Tolumonas auensis DSM 9187: one gene and its partner. Each later gene encodes a partner of the first gene's protein in a complex. Links are inferred from orthologs where the notes say so. Each region holds a gene or a part of one and is shown on either strand. Other genes may lie near its edges.

Evidence for each region.
Region 2: pnp (region 1) and pfkA share a complex: the UniProt entries of both Bacillus subtilis proteins name them as parts of the possible RNA degradosome complex. The link is inferred for Tolumonas auensis DSM 9187 from one-to-one orthologs.

Annotation. Positions count from the first base shown.
Region 1 is NC_012691.1:2,446,424-2,462,478, reverse strand. What follows is about bases 693-3,602. They hold pnp (polyribonucleotide nucleotidyltransferase), read left to right. Parts: upstream 693-1,021; coding sequence 1,022-3,184; downstream 3,185-3,602. Other genes in these bases: mfd (transcription-repair coupling factor), read right to left, coding at 3,316-3,602; rpsO (30S ribosomal protein S15), read left to right, coding at 693-840. In the rest of the region: tRNA pseudouridine(55) synthase TruB, read left to right, coding at 1-477; more of rpsO, read left to right, coding at 571-692; more of mfd, read right to left, coding at 3,603-6,768; TOLA_RS11370 (lipoprotein-releasing ABC transporter permease subunit), read left to right, coding at 6,934-8,169; lipoprotein-releasing ABC transporter ATP-binding protein LolD, read left to right, coding at 8,162-8,845; lipoprotein-releasing ABC transporter permease subunit LolE, read left to right, coding at 8,845-10,086; TOLA_RS11355 (DedA family protein), read right to left, coding at 10,133-10,735; TOLA_RS11350 (DNA internalization-related competence protein ComEC/Rec2), read left to right, coding at 11,034-13,271; lipid A ABC transporter ATP-binding protein/permease MsbA, read left to right, coding at 13,304-15,073; lpxK (tetraacyldisaccharide 4'-kinase), read left to right, coding at 15,070-16,050; TOLA_RS11335 (Trm112 family protein), read left to right, coding at 16,034-16,055. UniProt on the Bacillus subtilis protein: Involved in mRNA degradation. Catalyzes the phosphorolysis of single-stranded polyribonucleotides processively in the 3'- to 5'-direction. Necessary for competence development in Bacillus subtilis.
Region 2 is NC_012691.1:1,600,205-1,616,153, reverse strand. Bases 6,418-9,221 are described here. They hold pfkA (6-phosphofructokinase), read left to right. Parts: upstream 6,418-7,240; coding sequence 7,241-8,203; downstream 8,204-9,221. Other genes in these bases: TOLA_RS07425 (DUF2813 domain-containing protein), read right to left, coding at 8,249-9,221; tpiA (triose-phosphate isomerase), read left to right, coding at 6,418-7,075. Outside these bases: chromosome partition protein MukB, read right to left, coding at 1-2,462; chromosome partition protein MukE, read right to left, coding at 2,459-3,181; chromosome partition protein MukF, read right to left, coding at 3,162-4,499; TOLA_RS07445 (methyltransferase domain-containing protein), read right to left, coding at 4,516-5,283; envelope biogenesis factor ElyC, read left to right, coding at 5,378-6,133; more of tpiA, read left to right, coding at 6,320-6,417; more of TOLA_RS07425, read right to left, coding at 9,222-9,880; TOLA_RS07420 (TSUP family transporter), read right to left, coding at 10,140-10,901; TOLA_RS07415 (VF530 family protein), read left to right, coding at 11,036-11,287; TOLA_RS07410 (YgjP-like metallopeptidase domain-containing protein), read left to right, coding at 11,294-11,809; TOLA_RS07405 (DUF2750 domain-containing protein), read left to right, coding at 11,863-12,216; TOLA_RS07400 (DMT family transporter), read right to left, coding at 12,265-13,167; electron transport complex subunit RsxA, read left to right, coding at 13,310-13,891; electron transport complex subunit RsxB, read left to right, coding at 13,895-14,452; electron transport complex subunit RsxC, read left to right, coding at 14,449-15,949. UniProt on the Bacillus subtilis protein: Catalyzes the phosphorylation of D-fructose 6-phosphate to fructose 1,6-bisphosphate by ATP, the first committing step of glycolysis.

The DNA of each region.
Region 1 (16,055 bases):
GAAGAGATTTCTCTGGAAGTTCACTGCTCCAAGGGAACCTATATTCGTTCTTTGATCGATGATTTAGGTGAACTGTTAGGTTGCGGTGCGCATGTTATCCAGTTGCGTCGTACTCAGGTAGCCTGCTACCCGAACGACAAAATGCTGAATCTTGAAAAATTGAACGAGATCCTGGATGAATGCCGGGAACAAGGTGTTCCACCTCGTGAACGACTCGATCAATACTTGTTGCCGATGGACAGCGCTGTTTACAGCTTACCGGAAGTCAATATGCCGCCAGTACTGGCCGCTTATGTGACACAGGGACAAGCGGTAATGGTGCCTCATGCTCCAATAGAAGGGTTTGTCCGTATGACGGTAGGCCCGGAAGCCGAATTTATCGGCGTTGGTGAGATCGACGATGACGGTAAAGTTGCGCCACGTCGTTTAGTCCGCATCGGTGGCGATATGCCAGATGCAGAGGAACAAGCTGAGTAGCTTGTCTGTGATTACAGCTGTGCTAGAATGCGCAGCTTCTCTGTGGGCTGAATTAGTGATCGGCTCACAGTCCATTAAACTCAGGAGTACACTATGTCACTAAATGCTGAAACTAAAGCCAAGATCGTTGCTGATTTCTCTCGCGGTACCAATGACACTGGCTCGCCAGAAGTTCAGGTTGCCCTGCTGACTGCTCAGATCAACCATCTGCAAGGCCACTTCTCAGTACATTCTAAAGATCACCACGGCCGTCGTGGTCTGCTGCGTATGGTTTCTCAGCGTCGTAAACTGCTGGATTACCTGAAACGCAAAGATGATGCGCGTTACAAAGATCTGATCTCTAAACTGGGTCTGCGTCGCTAATTCATACTTAGTGATTACTAATAAAAGGAGGCTTTTGCCTCCTTTTGTTTTTTCGTGACAGAAATGACAATTCCGCCAGAATTATATCTGAAGTCGATCTATCCCTAATTACCTATTGTGCTCGCCTTCAGCTATAATAAGCGCGCATTTTGAGCGACGAAATTAATAAAAGGAAATTCACGTGAATCCTATTGTAAAAACCTTCCCATATGGCCAGCACACTGTAACGATTGAAACAGGTGTTATGGCTCGTCAGGCAACTGCAGCTGTTATGGTCAGCATGGATGATACTGCAGTATTAGTAACTGTTGTTGGTAAAAAAGAAGCTGTTGAAGGTCGCGATTTTTTCCCGCTGACTGTTAACTATCAAGAGCGTACCTACGCAGCAGGCCGTATTCCGGGTGGTTTTTTCAAACGCGAAGGTCGCCCAAGCGAAGGTGAAACACTGACTGCCCGTCTGATTGACCGTCCTATTCGTCCTCTGTTCCCGGAAGGCTTCCTGAATGAAGTTCAGGTTGTGGCCACTGTTATGTCAGTAAATCCGGCGGTATCTCCGGATATCGTAGCGATGATCGGTACTTCTGCTGCGCTGGCTATTTCTGGTATCCCATTCAATGGTCCAATTGGTGCTGCCCGCGTTGGTTATATCAATGATCAATACATTCTGAACCCATCTGTTGTTGAGTTGCAGGAAAGCAAGCTGGATCTGGTTGTTGCTGGTACTGCAGCTGCCGTTCTGATGGTTGAGTCTGAAGCTGCTATCCTGCCGGAAGAAGTGATGCTCGGCGCGGTGGTTTATGGTCACGACCAACTGCAAACTGTTATCAAAGCAGTCAATGAATTTGCTGCTGAAGTTGGCACAAAACCTTGGAATTGGGTTGCGCCAGCAGCAAACGTAACACTGAAAGCAAAAATTGCTGAGCTGGCTGTTGCTGCAATTGGTGAAGCTTACCGTATTACTGAAAAAGCAGTGCGTTATGACGCGATTTCCGCATTGAAACAACGCATTGTTGCTGAAATTGTTGCTGCTGATGAAACTCAGGATGCAGGCGAAGTTGCTGATCTGTTCCATGAACTGGAAAGCGATGTTGTTCGTGGTCGTATTCTGCGTGGTGAACCGCGTATCGATGGCCGTGATCCACAAATGATCCGTGCTCTGAGCGTGGGTACCGGTGTTCTGCCACGTGTTCATGGTTCTGCACTGTTTACCCGTGGTGAAACACAGGCTCTGGTAGCTTGTACTCTGGGTACCGAACGTGATGCGCAAACCATTGATGAAATCACTGGTGAACGTACCGACCGTTTCATGCTGCATTACAACTTCCCACCATACTGTGTGGGTGAAACCGGCATGATGGGTTCACCTAAACGTCGGGAAATCGGTCATGGCCGTTTAGCTCGTCGTGGTGTGTCTGCTGTTATCCCTTCACAGGCTGAGTTCCCTTATGTTGTTCGTGTGGTTTCTGAAATCACCGAATCTAACGGTTCTTCTTCCATGGCTTCTGTGTGTGGTACTTCTCTGGCTCTGATGGATGCGGGTGTACCAATCAAAGCATCTGTGGCCGGTATCGCAATGGGTCTGGTAAAAGAAGGCGACAGCTTTGTTGTTCTGTCTGACATTCTGGGTGATGAAGATCATCTGGGCGACATGGACTTTAAAGTAGCTGGTACTTCTGAAGGTGTTACTGCATTGCAGATGGACATCAAAATTGAAGGTATCACTAAAGAAATCATGCAGATCGCACTGAAACAGGCTCGTGATGCGCGTTTGCACATCCTGACTGTAATGGACAAAGCGATCGGTGTTGCACGTGATGATATCTCTGATTTCGCACCTCGCATTCACACCATCAAAATCAATCCAGAGAAGATCAAAGACGTGATCGGTAAAGGCGGTTCTGTGATCCGTGCTCTGACTGAAGAAACCGGCACCACTATCGAGCTGGAAGATGATGGTACAGTGAAGATTGCTGCGGTAAGCGGTGAAGCTGCTCAGGAAGCGATCCGTCGCATTCAGGCGCTGACTGCTGACGTTGAAATCGGTCGTATCTACGAAGGTAAAGTAACTCGTCTGGCTGAATTCGGTGCGTTTGTGAACATTCTGCCAGGTAAAGATGGTCTGGTTCATATTTCACAAATCACTGATGAACGTGTGAAAGATGTTTCCGACTACCTGAAGGTAGGCGACATGGTTCGCACTAAAGTACTGGAAGTAGACCGTCAGGGCCGTATCCGTCTGTCTATCAAAGAAGCCAAACGTGATGAACTGCCTGCTGCTGAATCAGTAGCTGAATCTGCACCAGCACAGGAAGCTGTGGTTGAACAGGTTCCGATGACAGAATAAGCATCACTATTTATTGTTGCTCATAATAATCAGGACGCTTTTAGCGTCCTGATTTTTTTGTCTGTCAGAGTTGATTGAATTCGTTATCAGGCGATCCCTTCAATAATTGTTGGGATCGCCTGATAAGATGATTAAAGCTGATTCGTTGCAAACGAAGTCAGTATTTGCTCGACCAGTGAGAAACGGGTTTTGGCATCAGCGCTGGGCAGATTAAATCGCAGACGGGCCGGACCATCCATGCGGTACAGTCGTGGCTGACTCTGTATCAGGCCAACGATGAACACTGGATTGATCTTTGTTTCCTGACTGAAATCAATAAAGCCACCACGATCACCAATTTCGATACGTTTAAGACCTAATGGTTTCGCCAGTAAGCGGAAACGTGAAATCTGGATCAGATTTTGAGCTGACTGAGGTAACAGACCAAAACGGTCGATCAGCTCGATTTTCAATTCATCAATCTCTTCCTGGGTATTACAGCTGGCAATGCGCTTGTAGATGGACAAACGCATGTTTACGTCCGGAATATAGTCATCCGGCAGTAAGGCCGGAACCCGTAGTTCGATATCCGTATGATCAGAAAGCAGCTGATCCAGAGACGGTTCTTTGCCTTCCTTCAATGAATTGACTGCCTGCTCCAGCATTTCCATATAGAGGGTAAAGCCGATAGATTCGATCTGTCCGCTTTGTTCATCGCCTAGCAGTTCTCCTGCGCCACGGATCTCAAGATCGTGTGTTGCCAGCACAAAGCCAGCACCCAGATCTTCCAGTGACTCGATTGCTTCGAGACGTTTTACCGCATCTTTGGTCATCTGTTTAGGATGCGGCGTTAACAAGTAGGCATAAGCCTGATGGTGTGATCGACCGACACGGCCCCGGAGCTGATGTAACTGAGCCAAACCTAAATTATCAGCGCGATCCATGATGATGGTATTCGCACTGGGTACGTCGATGCCGGTTTCAATGATGGTTGTGCAAACCAGCAGGTTATAACGCTGATGATAAAAATCGGTCATGACCCGCTCCAGATCCCGTTCGCGCATTTGTCCATGGGCAATCGCAATCCGGGCTTCAGGTATCAATTCGCTGAGCAGTGCCGCAGTCTGGTCAATAGTTTCAACATTGTTATGCAGGTAGTAGACCTGACCACCACGTTTCAGTTCACGCAGGATAGCTTCGCGAACAACCGCTTTATCGTACTGGCGGACAAATGTTTTGATTGCGAGTCGCTTAGCCGGAGGTGTTGCTATTACTGACAGGTCGCGCATACCGGACAACGCCATGTTCAGCGTGCGCGGAATTGGTGTTGCGGTCAGGGTCAGAATATCCACATCGGCCCGCAATGCTTTGATTTTTTCTTTCTGACGGACACCGAAGCGGTGTTCTTCATCTACTACCAGTAGACCGAGATCCTTGAAACGAATATCCTCGGACAGCAGTTTATGTGTGCCGATAATGATATCGATTTTGCCTTCTGCCAGTGCTTCCATCGCGGCTTTCTGCTCTTTGGCACTTTTGAAACGACTCATCACCTCGATATTGACCGGCCAGTTGGCAAACCGATCGCGGAAGTTTTCGTAATGTTGTTGTGCCAGCAAGGTGGTAGGTACCAGCACGGCAACCTGCTTACCGGCATGGACGGCAACAAAGGTTGCCCGCATGGCCACTTCGGTTTTTCCGAAGCCGACGTCGCCACAAACCAGGCGATCCATGGCTTTAGCCTGACACATATCACCCAGCACTGAGTTAATGGCATTCAGCTGATCCGGTGTTTCCTCAAATGGGAAACCGGCTGCAAATTTACTGTAGGCCTGTTTGTCATGCCTGAATGCAAGCCCCGGTCTGGCCGCTCGTTTGGCATAGACATCAAGCAGTTCTGCTGCGACATCCCGGATTTTCTCAACGGCTTTTTTCCGGGCTTTCAGCCATGTTTCACCGCCTAATTTATGCAGGGGCGGGTTTTCACTGCCACTGTACCGGCTGATCAAATGCAAAGAGGTGACCGGGACATATAGTTTGTCGGCGCCGGCATATTCCAGTGTCAGATATTCAGCGGCAATACCGCCAGCATCTATGGTTTGCAGCCCGAGATAACGGCCAACCCCGTGATCAAGATGGACGACCGGTTGACCAATCGTTAATTCGGCCAGATTTCGTACGATAGCTTCGCTGTTGGTACTGGATTTTTTATCACGCCGACGGCGTTGTACAACTTTCTGCCCAAACAGTTCATTTTCACAGACCAGTGCGATACCCGCATCCGGCAGGATAAAACCATGTTCCAGCGGACTAACAATAATGGCATGCTGAGCAGTACCGCTGGCGAACTCATCGAATGAGTTCAGGATCGGCAATTTGAGTTGCAGTGGAGCCAGCAGCTCAAGTAAGGCTTCGCGGCGGCCTTCTGATTCCACCGAGAATAATATCCGGCCACCGAACAGGCTTAAAAAGCGTTGCAGTGCTTCCAGTGGTTCCTGTTGTTTCGCTTCTATTGTTAATTCTGGTAACGCATTGACCGGTAAATTAACCCGCCCGGCTTTTTCTTCTGCCGGTAATGTCTGGCAGTGAATTTGTGTCCGTTCTTTCAGAATGCCAAACAGCTGATCCACCGGCAAATAAAGCGTCGCGGGTGGTAGCAGCGGACGGCTTAAGTCATAACGGCGATCTTCATAGCGTTGCTGCACATCCAGCCAGAATTGTTCACTGGCCTGCTGAATATCGCCAACAGTCAGAATCAGACTGGAAGAGGGGAGATAGTCCAGCAGTGTAGCGGTCTGCTCAAAAAACAGCGGCAGATAGTATTCAATTCCTGCAGGCCATAATCCTTTACTGACCTGCTGGTAGACTGAGTCAGGTGCACGACTGGCGTCAAACAGTTCACGGAAACGCTGACGGAAGCCATCGATCGCATGTTTATCGGTAGGGAATTCGTGAGCGGGTAACAGGCGAACTTCTTTGACTGGATCATGTGAGCGCTGAGTATCCGGATCAAAGGCACGGATGGTATCAACTTCATCATCAAAGAAATCAATACGGTAAGGCTGCGATGAGCCCATAGGGAACAGGTCGAGCAGGGAGCCTCGGGCTGCGTATTCCCCATGCTCCAGTACCTGCTCGACGGCATTGTAGCCGGCATGTTCAAGCCGCTGCCGCAGATTGTGTAAATCGAGTTTATCACCGGGTTTGACCAGCAGACTGTAACCGTCAATGAAACCGGCAGGTGCTGTCCGGAGCATCAGTGTCGCTACCGGCAGGATCAGCAGACCTTGTTTCATCCTAGGAAGATGATAAAGGGTTTCTATACGCTGAGAGATAATATCCTGATGTGGTGAGAAGGTATCGTAAGGCAATGTTTCCCAGTCAGGAAACAACCGTACCGGAATGTTGTTCTCTTTGAGCAGAAAGCTGATCTCCTGCTCCAGATATAAGGCAGTTGGTGTGTCATTCACAACCAGCACTACCGGGTGATTTTGCGTTGTTACCAGCTCAGCAATCGCCAGAGAAAGACTGCTGCCATTTAATTGTCCGAAGGTAAGACGCTGATTCGCTTTTGCGTTCAGAGAAAAAGTAAAGTAATTGGTCATCAGTCAGATTCAGGTTAGTTAATGTTTTATTTTTGCCGGGTCACACGGATCGACAAACAGTGCAACACACTAAAATATTGCTCGCTCAAGGAGAACCTCTTGTTGAGCGGATGTCTTACCTTTATTATCCGCTAACTCTTGGATTGCGCAACGCTTGGAAACAGCGTGAAATCACTCATTTTTCAACCTATCAGTCTGGCGATTGGCCTGCGGTATGCCGGTGCCAGAGGTGATAATCGATTCGCTTCTTTTATCTCCATATTTTCAACCTTTGGTATTGCGATCGGTGTCATGGCGCTGATCGTGGTTAGTTCGGTCATGAATGGTTTTGAAGCACAGCTGAAAGACCGCATTTTAGGGGTTGTTCCGCATGGTGTGATCACGACCGCATCAGGTCAGTTACCTGAATGGCAGCAATATCAGCAGATTGTGACTAAGTTACCCCATGTGCAGGCGGCAGCTCCTTTTATTACCACCGAAGGGATGGTGCAAAGTCCGGGGAGTCTGGCACCGATCGCATTGCAGGGTGTGAATCCACAGAATTATCCGCAGCAGGATCTGTTGCGCCAGACGCTGGGTGATACGGCTCTGGAGCGTCTGGTTCCCGGCAAATTTAATATTATTCTGGGTGGGGCTCTGGCACAGAAGCTAGGGGTTCTGCCGGGCGATAAAGTGCGGGTGCTGGTCAGCGAAGGCAGCCGTTTTACCCCGATGGGTCGAGTACCATCGCAGCGGTTATTTAATGTTGTGGCTTTGTTTGATGTCGGTTCTCCGGTTGATGATCAGATTGCATTGATTCATCTGGATGATGCCCGTCGCTTACTACGCTATCCCGCAGAAAATGTTACCGGCTGGCGAGTATGGCTGGATGATGCTTTCCAGACGGAAGATATTGCCCAAACATCGCTGCCGTCTTCACTGATATTTCAGGACTGGCGCAAGGAACGGGGAGAGTTGTTCCGGGCTGTTGCTATGGAAAAAAACATCATGAGCATGATGCTGGTGCTGATCATTCTGGTGGCTACTTTCAATATTCTTTCTTCTCTGGTGATGGTGGTGCTGGATAAACAAGGGGAAGTAGCGATCCTGCGGACCATGGGAATGCAAAGTAAAACCGTGATGAAGATCTTCATGGTTCAGGGGATCTGGAGCGGTGTGCTGGGCGGGGTATTCGGTGCATTCGGCGGGGTTATTCTTACCCATTATCTGAACCCGGTATTACGGGTTCTCGGGCTTAATTTATATATGGATGCCGGCGGAAGCGGATTACCGGTAGAAATGCAGGTATCGCAGGTGTTGCTGATTGCATCCGGAGCATTACTGATGAGTTTTATGGCGACGCTTTATCCTGCCTATCGTGCAGCTCATATTCGTCCGGCGGAGGCGTTACGTTATGAATAATATCCTGTTGCATTGTCAGGATCTGGTGAAGATTTATCACGAAGGCGCTGTAGAGACACCGGTATTACGGGGGATTAATCTGTCAGTACTGCAAAAAGAGATGCTGGCGATAGTCGGGAGTTCCGGTTCCGGGAAAAGTACGTTGCTGCATCTTCTGGGGGCACTGGATACACCGACTCTGGGGACGGTGTTTTTTGATCAGCAGGATATTTATCAGTGGACCAGTCAGCAGCAGGCACAGTTCCGTAACCGGCAATTAGGTTTTGTCTATCAGTTTCATCACTTGCTGGGAGAATTCACCGCACTGGAAAATGCGGCGATGCCTTTGCTGATTGGCGGTATGGCAGTAAAACAAGCGACACAGAAGGCTGCTGAGATGCTGGAACGGGTCGGCTTGTCGCATCGTGTTGAACATCGTCCGGCGGAATTATCCGGTGGTGAACGGCAGCGTGTGGCCATTGCCCGTGCGTTGGTTAATCAGCCCCGGCTGGTATTGGCCGATGAACCAACAGGTAATCTGGATCATAAAAGTGCCACTGCGATTTATGAACTGATGTGTCAGTTAAACCGTGAGTTAGGCACTGCGTTTGTCGTCGTTACGCACGATCGTGAGCTGGCCGGTAAATTACACCGTCAGGTTCATATGGTGGATGGTGCATTGCTGGGAGGCGAATGATGTTTCAGCCTTTTGCGCTTTTTCTTGGGTTACGTTACAGCCGGACCCGGCGCAGCAGCCGTTTTGTCAGTTTCATTTCTGCGTCCTCGATCATCGGTATTGCCCTGGGGGTAATGGCATTGATCCTCGGGCTTTCAGCCATGAATGGTTTTGAGCGGGAGCTGCGTCAGCGTGTACTGGCAGTGATCCCGCATGCTGAAGTTGAGATGGTATCCGGTGGTTTCAGTGACTGGCAGTCTGCTTCAGCGCTGTTAAAGAAACAACCGGGTATCACTGCTGTGGCACCGCTGATTTCGCTTAATGGCATGCTGGAAGCGGGTGGAAAAATGAAAGCGGCTCAGTTGCGGGCCGTCTTACCAGCCGAAGAGAAACAGATTTCTCAGGCTGCGGAATACATGACCGGAAGTGGTCTGGATGCTTTACTTCCGGGCGAGAATGGCGTCATTCTGGGACAACAGATCGCTGACAAGCTGGGCGTGAAAATCGGTGATAGTGTCACCATGCAGGTGCCGGATAAACAGGCTCAGTCCGCGTTTTCAGCACCGATGCAACGTCAGTTTACGGTGGTTGGTTTGCTGAAACTTGGCGGGCAACTGGATGGATTTCTGGGATATATCCATCTGCAGGATGCGCAGGCTATGCTGGGCTGGCAGGATGAAGTCCAGGGATTGAGCATAGAAGTAAATGATGTGCTGTCTGCGCACACCATTGCTTATCAGGCCGCCAATCAGTTGCCATACCGTATGTATCTGCGTAGCTGGATGACCTCTCAGGGATATCTGTATCAGGATATCCAGATGGTACGTACAGTTATGTACGTTGTGTTATTGATGGTCGTTGCTGTTGCCTGCTTTAACATTGTTTCAACGCTGGTTATGGCGGTGAATGAAAAACGCGGTGATATAGCCATCCTGAAAACCATGGGAGCCAGCGACTGGCAAATCCGTCTGGTGTTTATGACGCAGGGAATGGTGAATGGCCTGGTTGGTGCGGGAAGTGGCGCTTTGCTGGGATGTATTCTGGCGCAGTATCTGTCATCCATTATTCATGGTGTAGAACGGGTGACGGGATATCAGTTCCTGAATCCGGAAATTTATTTTATCGATTTCCTGCCATCAGAATTACATCTTCTGGATGTGGCTGTTGTCACCACCGCTGCTGTCCTGATGAGCCTGCTGGCCACATTATATCCGGCATGGCGGGCCAGTCAGTTGTTACCGGCGCGAGAACTGGGGCGTTAATTCCACAGATATAAAAAACCAGCATCAGAATGCTGGTTTTTTATATTCACATTTTTTTACTGCGTTTGTGACGCAAATAAAGAATCGCCAGTATCAATACTCCGAGACCAAGCAGTGAATAAATACCGGTTTGTCCCCGGCTGATCATATGCAGTAACCAATCTCTGTTATAAGCACCATAGTCACCGATGTATACCCAGACAGGAACAGAAATACTGGCCGCCAGACCATCCATGATCAGGAATCGCCATATGGAGATCCGACGACTCATACCGGCAACGATAAAGATGGGCGAGCGTAAACCCGGTAAGAATCGGGCAACAAATAAAACCCAGTTACCGTATTTCACAAATTTTTCCTGCACCTGAGCAAACCGGTGCGGTGTAACGATGCGTCTGATTGGCGCAAAAGCCAGTATTCGCTGACCGAAGGTATGGCCTAAAGTAAACATGATGCCATCACCGATCAGAACACCCGCCATACATACAGCAAACATGGTATGTACATCAGCATAGCCTAAACCGGCAATAATCCCGCCTGCGACCAGCGTAATGTCTTCCGGAATCGGTAAACCAAAGCCGCATAACAAAAGCATAACGAAAACAGCTAAATAGCCATAATCAGAAAAAATGGAAATCAGAATGTCCATCGTATTGTCTTTTTCACCCCATTCCTGCCCGGTAGTCTCATGGTTATGTTATTCATCGCTCAGAGACAACACATAAAACTACAACAACATAATGTTGGCCGATTATGACACTCATTCGTTCATGCGTGTGTAAATCAGCGGTAGTTTTCTCCGGTTTATGTGAATCAGACGGCCTCATTCCATCTGTTTGTCTTTTTTTTATACAGAGATTCCGGTGCCAACGTCAAAAACAACAGCTGTTGACTGGTAACTCTTAACGGGAGAATAGGACAACAACTAAACAGATAAGATATAAATAGTGGAACAATTGCTGCTTGGAATGGCTCTGAGCATAGCCAGTTCTCTGCTCTGGCCTGATTTGCCTTCCAACGGATGGGGATGGATTATTCTGATATCCGGGTTAATCGTCGTTTTCCGTTATCGTTTTGCCGGTGCGGTATTACTCGGGCTGAGCTGGGCAATACTCTTTTTCAACCATGAGCTGAGCTGGCTGAAAGAGCAGCATATTTCACTCCCGGCACAGCATGAGTTAAATGTGACTGTTTCGGCTGTGTATCGAAAATCAGATCGCCAGCAACTACTGGTTTCAGTGCAAAGTATCAATCGTCAATCTTACTGGCCTGAGCCAGCCATCAGACTCACGCTTTCCGATAAAAAGACATTCCTGAAACGTGGCGACAAATTACATATTCGGGCTCGCCTGAAAATACCGCACGGACTTGGCAATCCGGCCGGATTCAACGCTGAGCGCTGGCTGCTCGGACAGGGAGTGACGGCAACCGGGAGTATTAGCAGCTTTAAACTTCTTTATCAGGCGGATAGCAGCTGGCGGGACAACTGGCTGATGAAGTCCCGTCAGCTGATGCAGAAGTTTCGTCAGCCGGAATTACTGATGGCATTGATTTATGGTGAACAGCAGGACGTAGACAAAGCGGACTGGCAAACGCTGCGGGATACCGGTCTTATCCATCTGATCGCTATCTCCGGTATGCATATCGGGCTGATTGCCTGGATTGGTATGGCGTTATCCCGCTTACTACTGCAGCGCTGGAGTGAAAAACTGCCAGGTTTACACTGGCTGGTCGGGATAGCTTTTGCTTTGTTATATAGTGCATTAGCTGATTTTTCTGCTCCCACTGTCAGGGCGTTGTGCATGTTGATTATCTGGATTGCGTTACGGCTCTGGCAACGGGAATGGTCCGGGATCCGGATCTGGTTGTTTGCTTTGGCTATCATGCTGGTAATTGAACCCTGGTCGGTATTTTCTGCCGGATTCTGGTTATCGTTCATCGCTGTCGGGATTCTGGGCGTTGCCGGATTTTTGTGGCGCAAACCCTCTTTATGGCAAATACAGTGGTTAATGACGCTGTTGCTGGTGCCAGTCCAGTTGGTGTTATTTGATGGTCTCAGTATCAGCAGTGTTCTGGTTAACTTACCTGCCGGCCCGTGGTTTACCTTTTCGATTGTGCCGGTAGCACTCATTTCCGGGCTGTTAGTGCCGATTTTCCCATCACTGGCATACATCGGATTCTGGTTGTGTGATCTTCAGCTGGACTGGCTGATGTCCGCGCTGGAATGGATCCAGACATGGGGTTCCGGCTGGATGGCAATTTCTTTTCGTCAGCAACTGCTGTTGTTCTGGGCGCTGGCGGGGTGGTTCATCTGGCGTTTCTCGCCGGTTGTCATGAAAAGGGAATTTGGCTTACTGCTATTAGCCGGGTGCGGTTTGCTGTTTGCGGGCTGTCAGTCTGAGCCGGACTGGCGGGTGGATATGCTGGATGTGGGGCAGGGATTATCCGTATTAATCAGTCAGGATGAGCGGGCTTTGTTATTTGATACCGGAGATGCTTATCAGGGAGGATATAACATGGCCGATGCCGCGATCTTCCCGATGCTGGAATACCGGGGGATCAAGCAACTGGATTATTTGATCGTTAGTCACCGCGATAAAGATCACTCGGCTAACTGGCAACGGATCGCCGGAAAGTATCCGCAAGCCCGCATTGTTTCTTCTTCTGCGCTGACAGTTGATACGTTGATCTGTCAGCGTGGACAGCAATGGCAATGGGGAAAATTACAAGTGATGGTATTATCCCCCCGATCCTCTTCCGGTGGTGATGTGAATGAAGATTCCTGCGTGTTGCGAATCAGCGATAACCAGCACAGTCTGCTGTTAACCGGTGATGCTGAACGGAAAGCGGAAGCGGAGCTTATTCGTCTGCCCCGGCAGTTATTGCAGAGTCAGATCCTGTCATCGCCGCATCACGGCAGTAAATCCTCTTCTACGCCGGATTTTATTGCTGCGGTAGCGCCGGATTATGTTGTTCATAGTGCCGGATATCAGAATCGCTGGCACCATCCTCATCCTGTCGTTTTATCTCGTTATTCGCAGTCGCAACAATGGATAACAGCTGTTGATGGTCTGGTCAGCTTTGAATTTAGTCAAAATAATACAGATATACGCCCTTTTCGTCGTTTGCAGCCCTGGTATAGGCAGATGGATGCTTGGTTAGTGGGCGATCAACCGCTAAAATGACGGGTCATTTTGCAGCAAGGTTTAAATAATTCATGTCGAACGAAGTACGCGATGCAGCGCAGAAATCCAGCTGGCCGATCCTTAAACGCCTATTGGGTTACACTGTAGGTCGTCGGAAGGGATTAGCGATAGCAGCTATCGGGATGGCGGGTTATGCGGCTGTTGATACTTACATGATATCGCTGATCAAACCGCTGCTGGATGATGGATTAAGCGGCAAAGACCCCTCAGCCATGTTGTGGCTGCCTTTTATGATCATGGGATTAGTCGCATTACGCGGTGTCTGTAACTTTACATCAGACTATTTCATGGCATGGGTTGGTAATACTGTTGTTATGCGGTTACAGCGTACCGTTTTTTCCCATTTAATGGGAATGCCGCTTTCGTTTTTTGACAAACATAATACGGGCACCCTTTTATCCAAGGTGACTTATGATGCCTCTCAGGTTTCATCTGCTGCCAGTTCAACCCTGATTTCACTCATTCGTGAGGGATGTACAGTTATTGGTTTACTGGTACTGATGTTTTACTACTCATGGCAATTATCGGTCATCTTTTTTGTCATCGGTCCCATTGTTGCGTTTCTGATTTCTGTAATCAGTAAACGGTTCCGGAAACTGAGTAAACAGTTGCAACACGCCATGGGCAATATCACCACTTCGACTGAGCAGATGCTGAGAGGCCATAAAGAAGTGCTGATGTTCGGTGGTCAGGAAATCGAAGCCAGCCGCTTTGATAAAGTGAGCAACGCGGTGCGTCAGCAGAATATGAAAATGGTTGTTGCTGATGCCGTCGGTTCCCCGATTGTTCAGTTTATTGCATCAACAGCATTAGCTCTGGTGCTGTATTTGGCTACATATCCCGAAATCAGTCAGCAATTGACGGCCGGTTCTTTTGCCGCTGTTATTTCAGCGCTCTTCGGATTGATGAAACCGCTGAAAAGTCTGACTCAGGTTAACGTGCAGTTCCAGAAAGGTATTGCAGCTTGTCAGAGTTTATTTGATGTCATTGATCTGCCATTGGAGGAAGATAATGGTCAGCTCGAACTGAAGCAGGCAGCCGGAAAAATTGAATTCAGAAATGTGACATTTACCTATCCGACTAAAGATGTACCGGCATTACGGGAAGTCAATTTCACCATTGAGCCGGGAAAAACAATCGCACTGGTTGGTCGTTCCGGTTCAGGCAAGAGCACCATTGCCAGTTTGCTCACCCGTTTTTACGACATTCAGGAAGGTAAAATTCTGCTGGATGGACATGATATCCGTGATTACCGTTTGCGTGACTTACGTCGTCAATTTGCGCTGGTTTCGCAAAATGTGCATTTATTTAATGATACTGTTGCAAACAACATCGCTTATGCGGCGGAAGAAAATTTTACTCGTGAACAAATCATTCAGGCTGCCAAACTGGCGAATGCCGATGAATTTATCGTTAAGATGCCGCAAGGCTATGACACTGTGATAGGTGAGAACGGTGCGACCTTATCCGGTGGTCAGCGTCAGCGTTTGGCAATAGCCCGTGCATTATTACGTGATATGCCGGTGTTGTTGCTGGATGAAGCAACATCCGCGCTGGATACAGAATCAGAGCGCCGTATTCAGGCCGCCCTGGAGTCACTGACTAAAAACCGTACAACACTTGTTATCGCGCATCGTCTTTCTACTATCGAGAATGCAGATGAAATTCTGGTGGTAGATGACGGCCAGATTGTTGAGCGCGGTACCCATGAGCAATTGCTGAAAATAGGTGGTGCTTATGCCTTACTTCGTCGTACCCAAATGGGCGCGCAAACCGCATGATTGAAAAACTCTGGTACCAACGTAGCTGGTTGAACTGGTTGTTTGCGCCCTTCGCAGCTTTGTTTGCGTTACTGACCACGATGCGTCGTTACGCGTACCGGGCTGGTATTTTCTCCAGTTACCGGGCTCCGGTACCCGTTATTGTGGTCGGCAACATTACTGTCGGCGGTAATGGCAAAACACCAATGGTGTTATGGCTGGTGGAGCTGCTGACTAAAGCCGGATATAAGCCAGGTGTGGTCAGCCGGGGATATGGTGGCAAAGCACCGCATTATCCTTACCTGTTACATCCTGAAACGACAGCTGCGGAAGCGGGAGATGAGCCTGTGCTGATTTATCAGCGCTGTGGCTGCCCGGTCGCGGTTGCGCCGAAGCGGGCGAAAGCTGTGCAATTGCTGGTGGAGCAATGCGGGGTGGATGTCATCATCTGCGATGATGGTTTACAGCATTATGCTTTACAGCGTGATATTGAATTTGTGGTAATGGATGGCGAGCGCCGACTGGGTAATGGCTGGTTAATGCCGATGGGGCCATTACGGGAAACAGCTTCGCGTCTGCGGCAGGTGATGGCGGTGGTTTGTAATGGTGGACAGGCCAGACCAGATGAGATCCAGATGTCATTGCAGCCGGCCCCATTACGTAATGTGCGGACCAATCATACTGCTGTGGTATCCGGTGCTGTTGATGCGATGGCGGGTATCGGATATCCGCCACGATTCTTTAATAGCTTGCTGAAGCAGGGCTACGCAGTGAATCAGCAGGTTGCTTATGCTGATCACCAGGCGTTTAATGCTGCCGAATTACACCAGCGTTTCGCACAACGTCCGCTGATTATGACGGAAAAAGATGCCGTTAAGTGCCGGGATTTTGCTCTGGATAACTGGTGGTATTTACCCGTTACTGCTCAGTTACCGGAAAAATTTGCCACCAGATTACTTGCTCAACTGAAGGAACTCAGACATGGCGCTGGATTATAAATTAC
Region 2 (15,949 bases), 850 kb from region 1 along the record:
TACAGGCGATTCTGCTTCTGCTGCTCGAAAGCAGATTTGGCATAAGCTTCAACTATTTCATCACGCTGCGCAGATAGCAGCTCAATGCGTTGCTCCCGTGCAGCACGACCGAATACCGGTACTTCCGGATGACGGGAATAGCGGACCTCACGCTGACTGGTACGCACCAGAACCGCTTTATCAAATTCGCTGGCATCATGCAGGTTTTCATCAAATGAATCAGGGTTACCCTGGATCAGATAGATATCTTCCGGCAAATCACTCAGTGTATTGAGATGCGTGATCGCCCCTTCCAGATCCACCACGACGATGGCACTGCGGGCAGGACCAAATAACGCGGAATAGTACGGCGCATCTTCAAGAGAAATATCGTCATAAACATCGGTCAGCAATACACCGCCCAGTTGTTCACAGATACGCACCATCTGCGGATCTTCGTTACCGGCAAATTGCTGCAGGTTACGGAGTTGCTGCTCCAAGGATTCTTTCTGCTGCTGTAACTGGCGTTTTTCCTGTTCCAGGCCACGTTCCTGTTCCAGTGTACGCTGCAGTAACTGACTAATGGCGACCGGAGAATCCAGCGTCTCGCCAGTCATTTCCTGCAGTTTTTCCAGCTTTTCATGGGCCACCAGCCAGGCGGGTGCTTTTTTGCGCAGTTGTTCGATCTGCTGGCGGGTTGCATCCAGCTGATGATGAACGCGGATGCGATCCTGCTGATCACGCTCCAACTGCTGCTGCAGATCATCCTGTTGTTCTGTCAATGCAGCCGCTAGCTCACCAAGCTGCTCGTTATCAGTCAGGTCATATTTAGTGCCCTGGCTTTCCAGCTGGCGTAACAGTTGTTCCTGAATGGCAATCAGCGCATTTTGCTGTTCCAGATCGCGACGGATATCCTGCAGAGCCCGTTCCGCCTGCTGACGACGAGCCAGCGCAGCCCGATAGCTCCGGGCCTGTTCAATCACGCTCTGAGCCTGTTCCCATGCCTGCTCACGGGAAACAGGTCCGGTGATTTGCTGTAAGGCAATAAACGCTTTTTCATACTGATCTGCCGCTGCTTTCGCCAGTCGCAACCGTTGCTGCAATGACAATACCTGATCAGTAGCCTGTTGTTCCTGATCACGCAGTGTCTGTTGGAAACCAACAACATTGTCAGGAGTCAGATCTGGCAGGTCACACAGCTTTTGTGCCTGTTCCAGCGCGTTGACTGCCTGACGGTACTGGATCGCCCGGGTTTGCTGTACATCCAGAGCCTGCTGGTAATCAGCCAACTGGCTTTTCAGGCTGTCAGCTTCATCTTCGCTTTGCCCTTTACGGATTTCCAGCTCGGTTTTTTCTTCAGCGAGTTCTGTCGTAATGGCTGATTGTTCTTCGGCCTTCAGAGTCAGATCTTCAACATCTTCGCGGTACTGAACAATTTTATTCGTCAGTCCGGTTGCCGCCATGACCTTAGCAAGGTGCTCGGCTGCTAGCTCCAAATCTTCCGTCAGATGTTTTTCACGCGCAGTCATCTGCTCAGCTTCTTCGGCAAGATAAATGGCACGCTGCCGTTCTTCACGGATCAGACGTTGCTTATCCTGCAGTTGCTTACGGCCATGCAGCGCCAGTTCTGACAGACGGTTTTTCTCGCTCTGATTACGCACATAGTCGGCAGCCACATAGTTTGTGGTTTCGGTGATCAGATGGCGGAATAAATCACGCTGAGCCTGTGTTTCTTTAATCGCATCCAATGTACGGCGATTTTCATGAATCGCAGCTTCCATATCCTGGAATGCCTTACGCACACCGGAGTTTTCCGGCAGCAGGTATTCACGCAATGAACGACTGATAGATGATGAGATACCACCATACAGTGATGCTTCGATCAGTCGGTAGAATCTGGAGCGATCACGCTGATCACGCAGCTTCTTCGCTGTGACGCCGTACTCAAACATCACGTTGTGATAATCGGTCACCGAATTGAACTTAACAAAACGGATAGCGCCCAGTTCAGCTGCCTGTTTACGCAATTCATTGAACGGACGTACTTTTGCCTTGTCGCCATCCAGCTTTTCCAGCAGGAAATCGGTTGGTTGCAACGAATCAGGTACATCCAGCATGCAGAATGGTGTGATATTTACTTTGTTATCACGGTTAGCGACCTGTTCTAAATGCACGCCGAACCACAGACGTTGCCCTTTCGAGTTACGGACATCGATCATCGAATAGCAATGACCACGCTGCAATTTGCCATATAAGCCGCGATCACGACTGGCAGAGGAACTTCCCGCTTCAGTGGTATTACGGAAATGCAGCAGGGTCTGATCAGGAATCAATGCCGTAATCAGCGCGGCCATACTGGTTGATTTACCGGCCCCGTTACCGCCGGACAATGTCGTCACCATCTGATCCAGCTCAAAGGTACGGGCAAAAAAGCCATTCCAGTTGATCATGGTGAAAGAGAGAAACTTACCGCGCGTGATCATATATCCAGCCCCAATTGCTCTTCGTCTTCTTCTGCTTCATCCAGTGAATCCCATACGGTTTCACGGGTTGGTAATTCATCATCATGTAAAATTGCTTCACCTTCACGGATCATGCGCAGTTGTACTGCCCGCGGATCTTCATCGGTGCGAACATCAGCCGCAAAACGGAAGACCGCTTCATTAACCCGGAATTTGTCGCCGGTACCCAGTGCTGTCACCATTCCCAGACGACGCAGGCGGCGCATAGAGGTACGAATCCGTTCCTGTAATTTTTTCTTATCTAAATCGGTACCACCACTACGCTGGTTTACCATACGCAGCAACTGACGTTCATCCGCCAGTGACACGATCTCTTCCTGCAGATCCTGCAGTGAGAATATGCCCTCATTAGCCAGTCGTTCCGGGCTCAGATAGAGATAGCAGAGTACTTTACCCACCAGCATATCGAGTTCTGATAATACGGAAGTACTGATTTCAGAGGTCGAGCGTGGTCGCAGATAGAAGAAGCCTTCAGGTGCCTTGATTAATTCAACCTGATAGCGATTGTAAAAAGTCTCAAGCTCATCGTGGTAATCCAGCAGATAGGAATGACTATCCAGATCATCAGCACTGATATGCTTGCCACTACGTAAAGCAGTATCCAGTTTAGGAAATAATGGGTTAGCGATTGCCTGCGCCAGACGCAGAGCAATAGGAAGTTCAGTATTGATCAATGACATGAGCCTGCACCTTGGCGCCTGAATTGTTAATAGGTTTCCACTTAGGATGACGTACTCCGCCCAGTTCAGCGGCTGAGTAACCAAGACGTACCGCCTGATCCACCAGCATACGTGCAACATCAAAATGCTGATATTCAGGATATTGCTGCAGATAATCCTTCAGGATGTCTGCCATATCGAGCGGTTTCCCATGTACCTGGAAATCAGAAAGATAAACGCCGATGTGGTCTGAAAGTTTTTCATCCAGTACCTGAATTTCCTGAAACTCCAGCATGGCAGGTAAATCACCGGTGATCTCATCGTTATGCAGCACCAGCGTTTCGTCCCGCAATTCCAGCAGACGATTTTCCTGTGCCACCAGCAGCAACCAGTTGTGGTTATCAAAATCACGGATAGATTCACGAAGGCGCTGGCTGAATACGCGGTTTTTATCCATATCAATCGCATTACGGATAAATTTATGCACATGCCGGTCGTAACGAGCCCAAAGCTCAATACATTGCTGACCCCAGCTGAGAATGGCATCAATACGACTCTGCAGATCAAACGTCAGCTGTTCCACCAGCACGGATGAAATAGCCTGAGCACGGGAGGTTTCCTGAATGTTCAGCAGACCGGATTGTAACTTATGCCCGGCGGCATCCAGTGTATCCTGCAGCTCACGTAAGGTTTGCCCGGTCTCCCGCAGCAATTTCTCACAGTTGTGAATAGCCTGCGTCCAGTTCTGATTTAAAAGATCAGCAATATCGGCTTTTACCTGATTTTGTTGATCATCCATAGCCCTTTGAGTCAGATCGATACGGCTCAGGATCTCTTCAACGGAATATTTCAGACGTGGATAGACTTCGGTATCCCAGGCAGATTCGTCAGTAGCATGCAGCGCTGCGGCATAAGCTTTATCCAGCTCTCCGGCAACCTGTTCCAGCAGCAGTGATAGCTTCACACTGTTGACCTGTTGCTGATCAAGATAAAACTCAATAATGCCGATAGCGAGCCGGGTCAGACGGTATACACTTTCGCCCGCTACCGGATCGGTATTAAAGCGAGAGAGTAGTCGTTGCCGGACCAGTTCATTGATCGCGTTATTAGCACGTACTGTCAGAGTCTCATCCATCAGACCATATAACTGACTTACATAACTAAATGCATCGTGTAGTGTCGCTTCGCTTAATTCCTGCGTTTGCTCATCCCGTGCCATTGAGGAAATAGCGATCAAAAACGCCAGTCGTTCATTACCAAGATGAAGTTCCAGCTGTTCCTGTTTCACCCAACCCACCAGTTCCGGCAGGCTGCGCTCAGGCCTAAGTTGTTGGTTCATTATAGTCTCTTATCAATCACGGCTTACTGGCCAGCAGGTGCATGTAACGCCCAAGATGGACAAACGGTTCCTGCTGACAATAACGTAATTCCATTTCCAGTAAATCGGAAAACTTTTTGTGCTGATCTTCTTTGTGACGCATGTAATCGTGGATCACCCGTACACCGCTGCGGCACAGCAGCGGCATTCCCCACTCCTCCAGCCATTTATAGACATCTGCCGGTGCTTGCGGGTTAGTCGGTGTCAGCTTCTGCTGGCGTTTTTTTACCAGACCAGCACGGATATAGTCAAAATTGCCGACCACCAGACTCTGAAACAGTAACGCATCGCGGTTATAAAACAATAATGAAAACAGCCCGCCCGGTTTCAGATAGTTCAGCAATCCTGCCAGCGTTTGCTTTGGTTCCGCCAGCCATTCAACGACAGCATGGCACAACACAAGATCGAAACTACCATGCACATGAACAGGCAGATCCTGTATTGAGCAATGTACCAGTCTGATACGGTCCGTCAGTTTCTTTTCCGCGATTTGCTCTTTCGCCAGTGCCAGCATATCGGCTGAAAGATCACATAATGTGACATCGTGCCCCAATGCGGCCAGTTTCTGGGCAAAAAACCCAAAACCACCACCGGCATCCAGAATCCTCAGTGGCCGATCACCAAGTTGTGCCAGTCCCTGCTCCAGATCACGCCAGACAACAGCTGTACGTATTTTCCCTTTGCTGGTGGCATAAATGTTCTGTGCAAATTTTTCTGACAGCCCGTCAAATGAGTGATCCGACATATACGAATGTTCTGCTGTAACTAATAAAAAAGGCCGCTATTCTGTCACAAGCAGTGAAAACGGGGAATTTTGATCGTCAAATCGGGATGAATATATGATTTTTATGCTTAAAAAATGGCTCGGACTATTTCTGATGCCGCTGCCATTTTGCGCTTTGCTACTGTGTACCGGGTTATTACTGCTATGGCTGACCCGCTGGCAGAAAAGTGGCAAATTGCTGGTCTCGGTTGCCACGCTATTACTGGTGACCTTCTCACTACGCCCGGTCAGTGTCGGCTTGAACCGTCCTCTGGAGCAGCTTTATCCTCCTTTCCCGGAAGGACAAACCGTTGACTTCATTATTGTGCTGGGTCACGGCCATGTATCTGACCCATCGGTTCCGCTTAACAGTCAGCTAACTGAAGCGGCTTCAGCGCGCATACAGGAAGCATTACGCATCAAGCGACTAAATCCAAAGGCACATATGATTTTCTCCGGCAGCATTGCCGGTGATCCGGTATCAGGCGCGCAGATGTATGCCCGGGTGGCCGAAGCGAATGGCATATCCCGTAACGATATGACCTTGATTGAAAACGCCAGAGATACCGAAGAGGAAGTTGCGCTGGATAGCCAGCTGATCAGTAATCATCCCACAGCGCTGGTAACCTCGGCATCGCATATGCCTCGCGCTATGAGCTTATTCAGAGATACCGCAGCAAATGTCATTCCGGCACCGGCTCAGTATGTCGGACGCCTGGTTCAGGGGGATATTCCACTATATGGGTATTTACCATCCGGTCGTTATCTGATGTACTCTGAAATGGCACTGCACGAATGGATTGGAACGCTGTGGAATCGCATTCGTAACTGACTTGTTAATTATCCGGCGACTTTTTAATCGCTTTCGTTACATGAAGGTGAAGTTTCTGCTAACAACAAGTAAGAAGAATAAAAATTTACTGGCAGTAACAAAATGGCGTCTATTCGTCAGGCGTCACTCCTTCTATAATGCGGTGCAAATACTTATAACCATCAACAATTCTGAGGATACAGCGAAATGAGACAACCACTGATCATGGGTAACTGGAAACTGAACGGTACTAAAGCTTCTGTTGAAGCGCTGATCAACGGCCTGAAAGCGCCGGCAGCTGCTGCAGCAAATGTTGAAGTGGCTGTTTGCCCTTCCGTTATCTTCCTGGGTCAAGTTGAACAGCTGACTGCCGGTTCTGCGATCAAATTCGGTTCACAAGATGCTGACCTGCACACTGCTGGCGCTTTCACCGGTGAAAACTCTCCGGTTATGCTGAAAGAATTCGGCTGTAAATACGCTCTGGTTGGTCACAGCGAACGTCGTACTCTGCACGCAGAAACTGACGCTGTTGTTGCTGCAAAATACGTTGCAATTCAGGCTGCTGGCCTGATCCCTGTTCTGTGCATTGGTGAAACTCTGGAACAGTTCGAAGCAAACGAAACTAATGCTGTTGTTGAAGCTCAGCTGAAAGCTGTTATCGACGTTGCTGGTATCGAATCTTTTGCTAACGCAGTTGTTGCTTACGAACCAGTATGGGCTATCGGTACCGGTAAAACTGCTACTCCTGAAATCGCTCAGACTGTACACGCTCACATCCGTGCTTACCTGGCTGGTTTCAACGCTGCCGTTGCTGCTAAAGTACAGGTTCTGTACGGTGGTTCCATGAACGCTGCAAACGCTGCTGAACTGCTGGCTCAGACTGACATCGACGGTGGTCTGATTGGTGGCGCATCTCTGAAAGTAGAAGATTTCTCTACTATCATCGCTGCTGCAGCTAAGTAATATTTTTTACAAGGCATCCCGATAAGGGGTGCCTTGTTCTGTATTACACAGTCTGGATATGGACTAGGGTGACTATCGAGACAGCTGATATAATCATAAATACAGGCTATGTGTAGTACGTAACTCAAGAATTTGTTTTTTGTATTTCATATGTAGAGGCACACTATGATCAAGAAAATTGGTGTTTTAACCAGTGGTGGTGATGCACCAGGTATGAACGCGGCGATCCGTTCTGTAATTCGTGCTGCGCTGGCCAAAGGTATCGAGGTTTATGGTATTCACGACGGCTATCTGGGCCTGCATCGTGACCGTATCGAAAAGCTGGAGCGCCGTAGCGTTTCAGACATCATTAACCGTGGTGGCACCATGCTGGGTTCTGCTCGTTTCCCTGCTTTCAAAGAAGAAAGTGTACGCCGCGAAGCGATTGCAAACCTGAACAAACACGGCATCGAAGCACTGGTTGTTATCGGTGGTGACGGTTCTTACATGGGCGCCAAGAAACTGACTGAAATGGGTTACCCATGTATCGGTCTGCCAGGCACTATCGACAACGATATCGCTGGTACTGATTTCACTATCGGTTTTGATACCGCACTGAACGTCGTCATGGAAGCGATTGACCGTCTGCGTGATACCTCTACTTCCCACAAACGTATTTCTGTGGTTGAAGTTATGGGCCGTCACTGTGGCGACCTGGCAATGGCAGCTGCTGTTGCTGGTGGTGCAGAATTCGTTATCGTGCCGGAAAAAGGCTTCAAGAAAGAAGACCTGCTGGCAAACATCGATGAAGGTATTGCAAGCGGCAAACGTCATGCAATCATCACTATTTGTGAACACGTTACCGATGTTAACGCGCTGGCAAATCTGATTGAGCTGCATACCGGTCTGGAAACCCGCGCGACTATCCTGGGTCATATTCAACGTGGTGGTTCGCCAACCGCTCGTGATCGTATCCTGGCCAGCCGTATGGGTGCCTACGCCGTTGATCTGCTGATCGAAGGTCAGGGTGGTCGTTGTATCGGTCTGCAGAGAAATGAACTGGTACACCACGACATCATCGACTGTATCGAGAACATGAAGCGTCCGTTCAACGAAGAACTGTATAATCTGACTAAAATTCTGTTTTAATCAGCTATCTGCTCCGAATGAAGCCTTCCTCTCCGGAAGGCTTTTTTATGCCTGCTGTCTGGCCAGATCGACAACCCGATCAAACATCTTCTGCAACAGTACAGGCACACTATCTGCCCCTCTCTGCATGGCTTCTTCTATTACGGCCAGCGCCATGCCCGGTTTTGAACGGCGCGATACAGCCCGGTCGATGATTTTGTTAACCGGCAAATTACGCATATCCCTGAGCGCGGCTTCACGGCGATATACATCTTCAAACCCATGCGCATACAGGAAATGTTCAATATCTCGGTTTGGTAACAGGGTCAGACCACCACCACTACGCTCACTGCGCTGATGTTCTTCCGTTAATAAGCGTCTGGCGCCATGAATATAACGAACCCCCGCTTCATCACCATCTGCCAGCATATGCCAGTTAATGCCCAGATCGTTTGCCAGCTTGATTAATGGACTATACCCGCATTGTGCATATTCGATAATACGCACCCCTTCGCCCGGAAGATGATAGCCGCATAACAGAGCCAGTTCGGATAACAACCACAGCTCGGTTTCTCCTTCCACCAATAACCAGCAGCGGGCAAACAGCGACATAGGGCGGTTAATACGAACGTGAAAGGTTATTTTGCGTAAGTCATCGGCCGAGAACCTGTTTTCATCCATCAGATAACTGCGGGTCGTGTTATTGATGCGAACCAGACGGCGGATCTGACCTAATGGCAACGTTGCCAACAGATCACCAGAGTTGGTAGTCAGAATTTTCTGCCCCGGAAGTTGCTGAATCAGCCCCCAGGCAATCGACATCATTGTCGGGTGTAAGCGGCTTTCCGGATCTTCCAGAATATAGATAGGTCGGGCCTCACTTTCCAGCTCCCGTCCGGAATGGGCTGCCAGCAGTGCATGGCCGATACGTGACAGCATTTGTTGCATGGTGTCATTATCCATATTCCGCAACAAGTCATGCCAATCGGTTAATCCGTGGAGCACACCTGGCTGATTGATAATATCGCGCTGACTGCGCTTGGTGCGATGCGGCACGTTCATGAAATAACGATCCAGCAGATACTCTGCCGCATGAACCCCTTCGGTTATGTGCTGCTGCCGCTCAGGTGTACAGTCCTGCAAAAGGTCTGATATATCTTCTACGAACTCGTCAGTGTCCGTTGTTGGCCCGGATAAACCACTGATTGAGCGAGAATCACGCAAACGCAATACCGGATTCATTGAACTTAACAGACGAACCAGTTCATCACTGTTATCGCCCAGTACCCTGGTACCATGCGCATCTTCGAAATAGTGTTCAGAGGTAACACCATCAGCATGCAGACGGGCTTTAGCGATGTAATGGATACGGTGAAACATATCCAGATGATGATGGGTCCATACCGCGGATAAGCGGTTAAGACGATGTGAATGCTGACTGATACCCGGACGATGCTCACGGAATGTCAGACAAATGGTAAGTTCCTGCTCATTGGCACCATCACAGGCGGCGCGGTAAAAATCTTCCGCAACAAATTGATAGGGTAATGCATCATGCCCCATGAGACTCCAGAGCGCCCGCAGCAGACTGCTCTTACCCCAGGCATTTTCCCCGATCAACGCGGTAGTCTGTCCTAACCTGACAGATAGCCTGGAGATACCACGGAATCCCGTTATATCGATTTGTTCCAGAAACATAAGGCATTACCAGCGTTTATTTTTAAATATAACTGACTGATAGCAAAGCCGCCTTCTGTTCTGCAAGAACAACCTTAATTATCTTTCGCTGACCTTGACAGGCATCAAGTTCGGTTGGTTCACTGGCGATAATTCGTACTGCCACAAACTAAACCACATATGGCGCTGGCGAATCTTTTTACGACGTAATTTCATAGGCACTCTCCTTGGTTACCTAATAGAGAGTGCCCGTAACAGATGACAAAATGATGACTAACAATTAACCAGCATAATGTTGCCAAAGCAGTCTGGCCGACATAATCAAAGACATCGTCACCAGTAAGGGACGAATAATCTTACTCCCCTTACTCACCACCATTTTTGAACCAAGACGGGCACCGATAAACTGCCCTACACCCATAATGATGCCCACTTGCCAGAGAATTTTTCCACCCAGCATAAAGAAAATGAGTGAAGCAATGTTCGAGGTGAAATTAAGCAATTTGCTATACGCGGTTGCCTTGGAAAGATTAAACCCTGCGAGAGCAACAAATGCGATAGCAAAGAATGAGCCGGTGCCGGGACCAAAGAAGCCATCATAAAACCCGACACCTAACCCAACTAATAAAGAAAACAGAGAAAAATTGATCCGTTGCTGGCGATCTTCTTCACCAATGCGGGGGGAAAAGATGAAATACAGCGCAAAGCCTATCAGCATGAAAGGAATGGCTTGTTTTAATGCCGAAGGGTCAATCTGCTGAACCAGCAAGGTACCTAGTGCACTGCCGATAAAGGTAAAAAAGATGCCATTTCTGATCAGTTTCAGATCGATGTAACCACGGCGCAAGAAATAGAACGTGGCAGAAAAACTGCCAAAGCTGCTTTGTAGTTTATTGGTAGCCAACGCTTGTGCAGGTGAAATGCCCACACTCAGCAATGCCGGCACCGTTAATAAACCACCGCCACCAGCAATTGAATCGATAAAGCCAGCAGCAACGCCGCAGATGGCCAGCAAGATCAGGGTTGAAAGCTCTAATTCCATGATAATTATGATAGATGTGAAATGGTGATCATAATCACACAATTAAATCGCTATTTCTATTGCTGCTGATTTGCTATTTCAGTATTCATCTCCTAATCTGTCGGCCTGATTTTATTCGGTAGAAAATCTCGTATATGACTCAATTTCAATCCAAAGATCCGCTGCATGGCGTAACACTGGAGCGCATCGTTACGGAACTGGTTGAACATTACGGTTGGGATGTATTAGGCCAGCGTATTGATATCAACTGTTTCCAAAACGAGCCGAGTATTAAATCCAGTCTTAAATTCCTGCGACGGACACCATGGGCCCGGGCTAAAGTCGAAGAACTGTATGTGATAACGAAAAGTTCTCCCTGGGCTAAAAAAGCGCCGTCCGGAGAGTAAATCATCATGTCTGATTTAATGTATCTCAGTGGTTATCCGGAGCAACTACAGCAGCAGGTACGGCAGCTGATCCAAAAGCAGCAGTTGGGCACCTGGTTGGAAAAGCGCTATCCGGAAAAACACACGATACAGAGCGACTCGGCGTTATTTGATTATGTGACTGAGCTGAAAAACCGTTATATGCGGAATGTGTCCGCTATCAGCAAGGTTCGCTATGACAGCAAGTTATCGATAGTACATCATGCCCTGGGGCTGAATGTGCGCAAGGCCCAGTTACAGGGTAACAAGATCAAACGAAAGCATGACATCATCATTGCCAGCGTGTTCCGGGAAGCATCGCCGGAATTCTTGCGCATGATTGCGGTTCATGAACTGGCGCACCTGAAAGAAACACAGCACGATAAAGCGTTTTATCAGTTATGCGAGTATATGGAACCCTCTTACCACCAGCTGGAATTTGATTTCCGGATGTTCATGACTCACAGAGAGCTTATGAAGAAGAGTCAAAATACAGAAAGCTGAATTTTCCGCTACAATACACAATCGTTATCATCCACTGAATTTGGAACTTAAAAATGACCGACCATACTGAACTGCATATTCCGGAAAAATTTATCACTGAAGTGAAAGACAGCGGTGTTTTGTGGGGGCTGCAGGTTGAAGATGAATGGGTGGTTTGCGACTCCTCTGATGACGATGCGGTCGATGTAATGCCTTTGTGGTCATCTGAACGTGCCGCGAAACTGTTGTGCTGTGATGAATGGAAAGATTATGAACCGGCAGCCATCCCTCTGGATGAGTTTTATGATGAGTGGGTTAACGAGTTGCATGCTGACGGTGTACTGATTGGTGTGGAATGGGATGAAACACTGAGCGGTGCGGAAGTAGAAGTGATGGATTTCGCCCGGGCATTATCTCATTTCGAATAATGGCTGAAAGCACGGGGGGATTTCCTTCCCCTCGTGTGCTATCCCGCATTAAAGACTCTCCGGAACCTGTTCTCTTGCTGTCACGGCCACTTTTTCCGGCAACTGACTGATCACAACCCCGATAAACACAGCACCACACGCGACACACTGCCAGAAGTTTAACCGCTCATTCAATAGCCAGAATGCCAGTAATAAAGTAAACACCGGGATCAGATTAATGTAAGCAGTGGCCAGTGATACTGCTACTTTACTGATTGCCCAGTTATACAGCCAGTAAGCACCGATGGTTACTATTGTTGCCAGATAGATCAGGCTTCCCCACTGGAGCAGAGAAACATCGGCCGGCATTGCATGCTGTAATGCTAACGGTCCGAAAAAAAGACTACCGACAAAAGCCTGAAATGCCGTTAATACCAGAACGGAATAGCGGGATGATAGTCTGCGGATTGAAATTGAATAAACCGCACCACACAACATCGCCATAAACTCTAATGAATTACCCAATAATGGATTACTGGCTTGTTCATCACTCTGACCTGCCATACTCAATGCGGTACACCCCAGAATTGCGATAACAAAGCCGAGAATTTGTGGTTTTCCGATCCGTTCTTTCAATACAAGGAATGCGGCGATCGAGGCCAGAAGCGGTAATGTTGCTGTAATAACGCCCGCCTGCCCGGCGGTTGTATATTGTAGTGCAGAAGTCTCAAATAAAAAGTAGAGACAGGGTTCCGCAATTCCCATGATCACCAGCCAGCGCCAATCGCCGGCCTGATAACGAAATTGTAAAAGTTTCCGGCCGAAGAATAAAAAACAGCCGCTGGCAATCAGCATACGGATGAAAACAATCTGCGTGGGATGAAAGAAATCCAGCAGATATTTTAACGAGATAAATGCACTGGACCAAAGCAGCATGGCAATAGTAAGTGCCAGCATTGGAAGGACGCCCAAAATTACCTCCTGGATATGGGGCTAAAGAGAGCAAAGTCTAGCCGTTCGGTATACTAATATCCAGAAACCCTTCGGTTTAACGGTTGTTAAGCTTCGTACATACGAAGATAATATGCGGCGCTTGCAAGCTGAGGTATGTATCATGTTGGAATACCTGTTACTTTTAATTAGTACGGTTCTGGTTAACAATTTTGTTCTGGTTAAGTTTTTAGGATTATGCCCGTTTATGGGGGTATCCAAAAAAATTGAGCCTGCCGTAGGTATGGGTCTGGCAACCACATTCGTGCTGACTCTGACATCCGCTTTCGCATATCTGGTGCAGCATTATTTGCTGGTACCGCTTGCTGCAGAATCTCTCAGTACACTGGCTTTTATTTTGGTTATCGCTGTCGTTGTTCAGTTTACTGAAATGGTGATCCATAAAAGTGCCCCGGATCTCTATCGTATTTTGGGGATCTACCTGCCATTAATCACCACCAACTGTATTGTGCTTGGCCTGGCTCTTCTGAATATCACCATGCAGCATAATTTCATGCAGAGCGTGGTTTATGGTTTTGGCGGTGGTTTAGGCTTTATGCTGGTGTTGATTCTGTTTGCCAGTTTACGTGAACGACTGGCCGCCGCAGATGTCCCCGCGCCGTTTCAGGGTATTGCAATTGGGATGGTTACCGCCGGACTGATGTCACTGGCATTTCTTGGTTTTACCGGCCTGATTAAGCTCTAATATATGAACCATATCTTACTGATTATTCTTATCTTTGCTGCACTGGCACTCATTTTCGGGTTGCTGCTGGGCTTTGCTGCGATCCACTTTAAAGTGGAATCCGATCCGATTGTGGATCAGCTGGATGCTTTATTACCGCAAACACAATGTGGTCAATGTGGCTATCCGGGATGTCGCCCTTATGCAGAGGCGATTGCCAATGGTGACAGTATCAATAAATGTGTTCCGGGTGGTGCGCAGACTATTCAGAATATTGCCGATCTAATGGGGGTTGAACCGCCATCGGATGATAATGAATTGCTGATGGCGCCGCCAAAACGAGTGGCATTTATTCACGAGAATCTCTGTATCGGCTGTACCAAATGCATTCAGGCTTGTCCTGTCGATGCCATTATTGGTGCGCCCAAACTGATGCATACCATTTTACGCAGTGAATGCACCGGTTGTGATTTATGCGTCGACCCCTGCCCGACTAATTGTATTGAAATGATTGAATTACCCGCCACGCCTGATCGCTGGAAGTGGGATGTTGAAACAATTCCGGTGAGAATGGTGCAATGAGTATTATCAATATCATCAGCAAAATCCGTAAGGGCAAGATCTGGGACTTCCATGGTGGCCTGCATCCGGATGAGCATAAGCGTGAATCAAGTGAAACACCGTTGGTCGATGCCGGCATCCCCCCTTTTCTGGTTATTCCGATCAAACAACATAGCGGCAGAATCGGACGTTTGCTGGTTAAAGTGGGTGAACGTGTATTAGCCGGGCAGCAACTGACTGCCAGTGATCATCCAATGGAAGTGCCGGTGCATGCCAGCACTTCCGGAGTTATTACCGCGATTGAGCTGCACACCGTCGCGCATCCATCCGGATTAAGTGAACCTTGTATTCACATTAAGCCTGATGGTCTTGATCAATGGCGTGAATGTGAGCCGTGGCCTGATTTCCACCAGTATGATTCGATTCAACTCTTTGAGCGTATCCGACAGGCAGGTATTGCAGGCCTTGGTGGTGCCGGTTTTCCTACTTACGCCAAATTAAGTGTTGCGCGTGAAAAAGCCGAGATTGTGATTATCAACGGTGCTGAATGTGAGCCTTACATTACAGCAGATGACCGTCTGATGCGTGAGCATGCAAGAGAGATCCTGGAAGGTATTGAGATCATCAAGCATATTCTGCGTCCGACTATTACCATTATTGCCATTGAAGATAATAAACCAGAGGCTATTTCTGCTTTTCTGCTCAACCCCTTGCCTGATGATGTGATTGTGCGTGTTATCCCGACGAAATATCCGTCAGGAAGTGCTCGTCAGCTGATCGAAATCCTGACGGGAAGACAAGTTCCGTCTGGCGGTCGTTCACTGTCAATGGGTGTCGTCATGGTTAATGTGGGTACAACCTACGCAATCCGGCAAGCCATCATCGAAGATGAACCGCTGGTCCGCCGGGTTGTTACATTAACCGGCACACAATTTAAAAAACCCGGTAATGCCTGGGTACGTTTAGGTTCTTCCGTTCGCTGGTTACTGGCTCAGTTCTCATTGATCCCGGAGCCGCGTCAGCGCGTGATCATGGGTGGCTCAATGATGGGCTTTACCCTGCCGCATGCTGATGTGCCGGTAGTCAAAATCACCAACTGTCTGCTGGCGCCCAGTGTGGCTGAGTTGCCGCCGCGTGACGATGAAATGAACTGCATTCGTTGCAGTAAATGTGCGGAAGTGTGCCCGGTAAAACTGCTGCCACAACAGCTCTATTGGTACAGCAAAGCCGGTGACCACGAGAATGCTGAAAAATACAATTTATCTGATTGTATTGAATGTGGTGCCTGCGCATGGGTATGTCCGAGCAATATTCCGCTGGTACATTACTACCGTCAGGAAAAAGCGGAAATCCAGCATCTTCGGGAAGAAGCCGCTCAAGCCGAACGAGCAAAATTACGCTTTGAAGCAAAGAAACTACGTCTGGAAGAAGAACGCCGGGCCCGTGAGGCGCATGTTCCGCCTGTAGCGGCACGTCCGCTATCGTCAGCGGAGGCAGATCCTGTTGCTGCAGCCATTA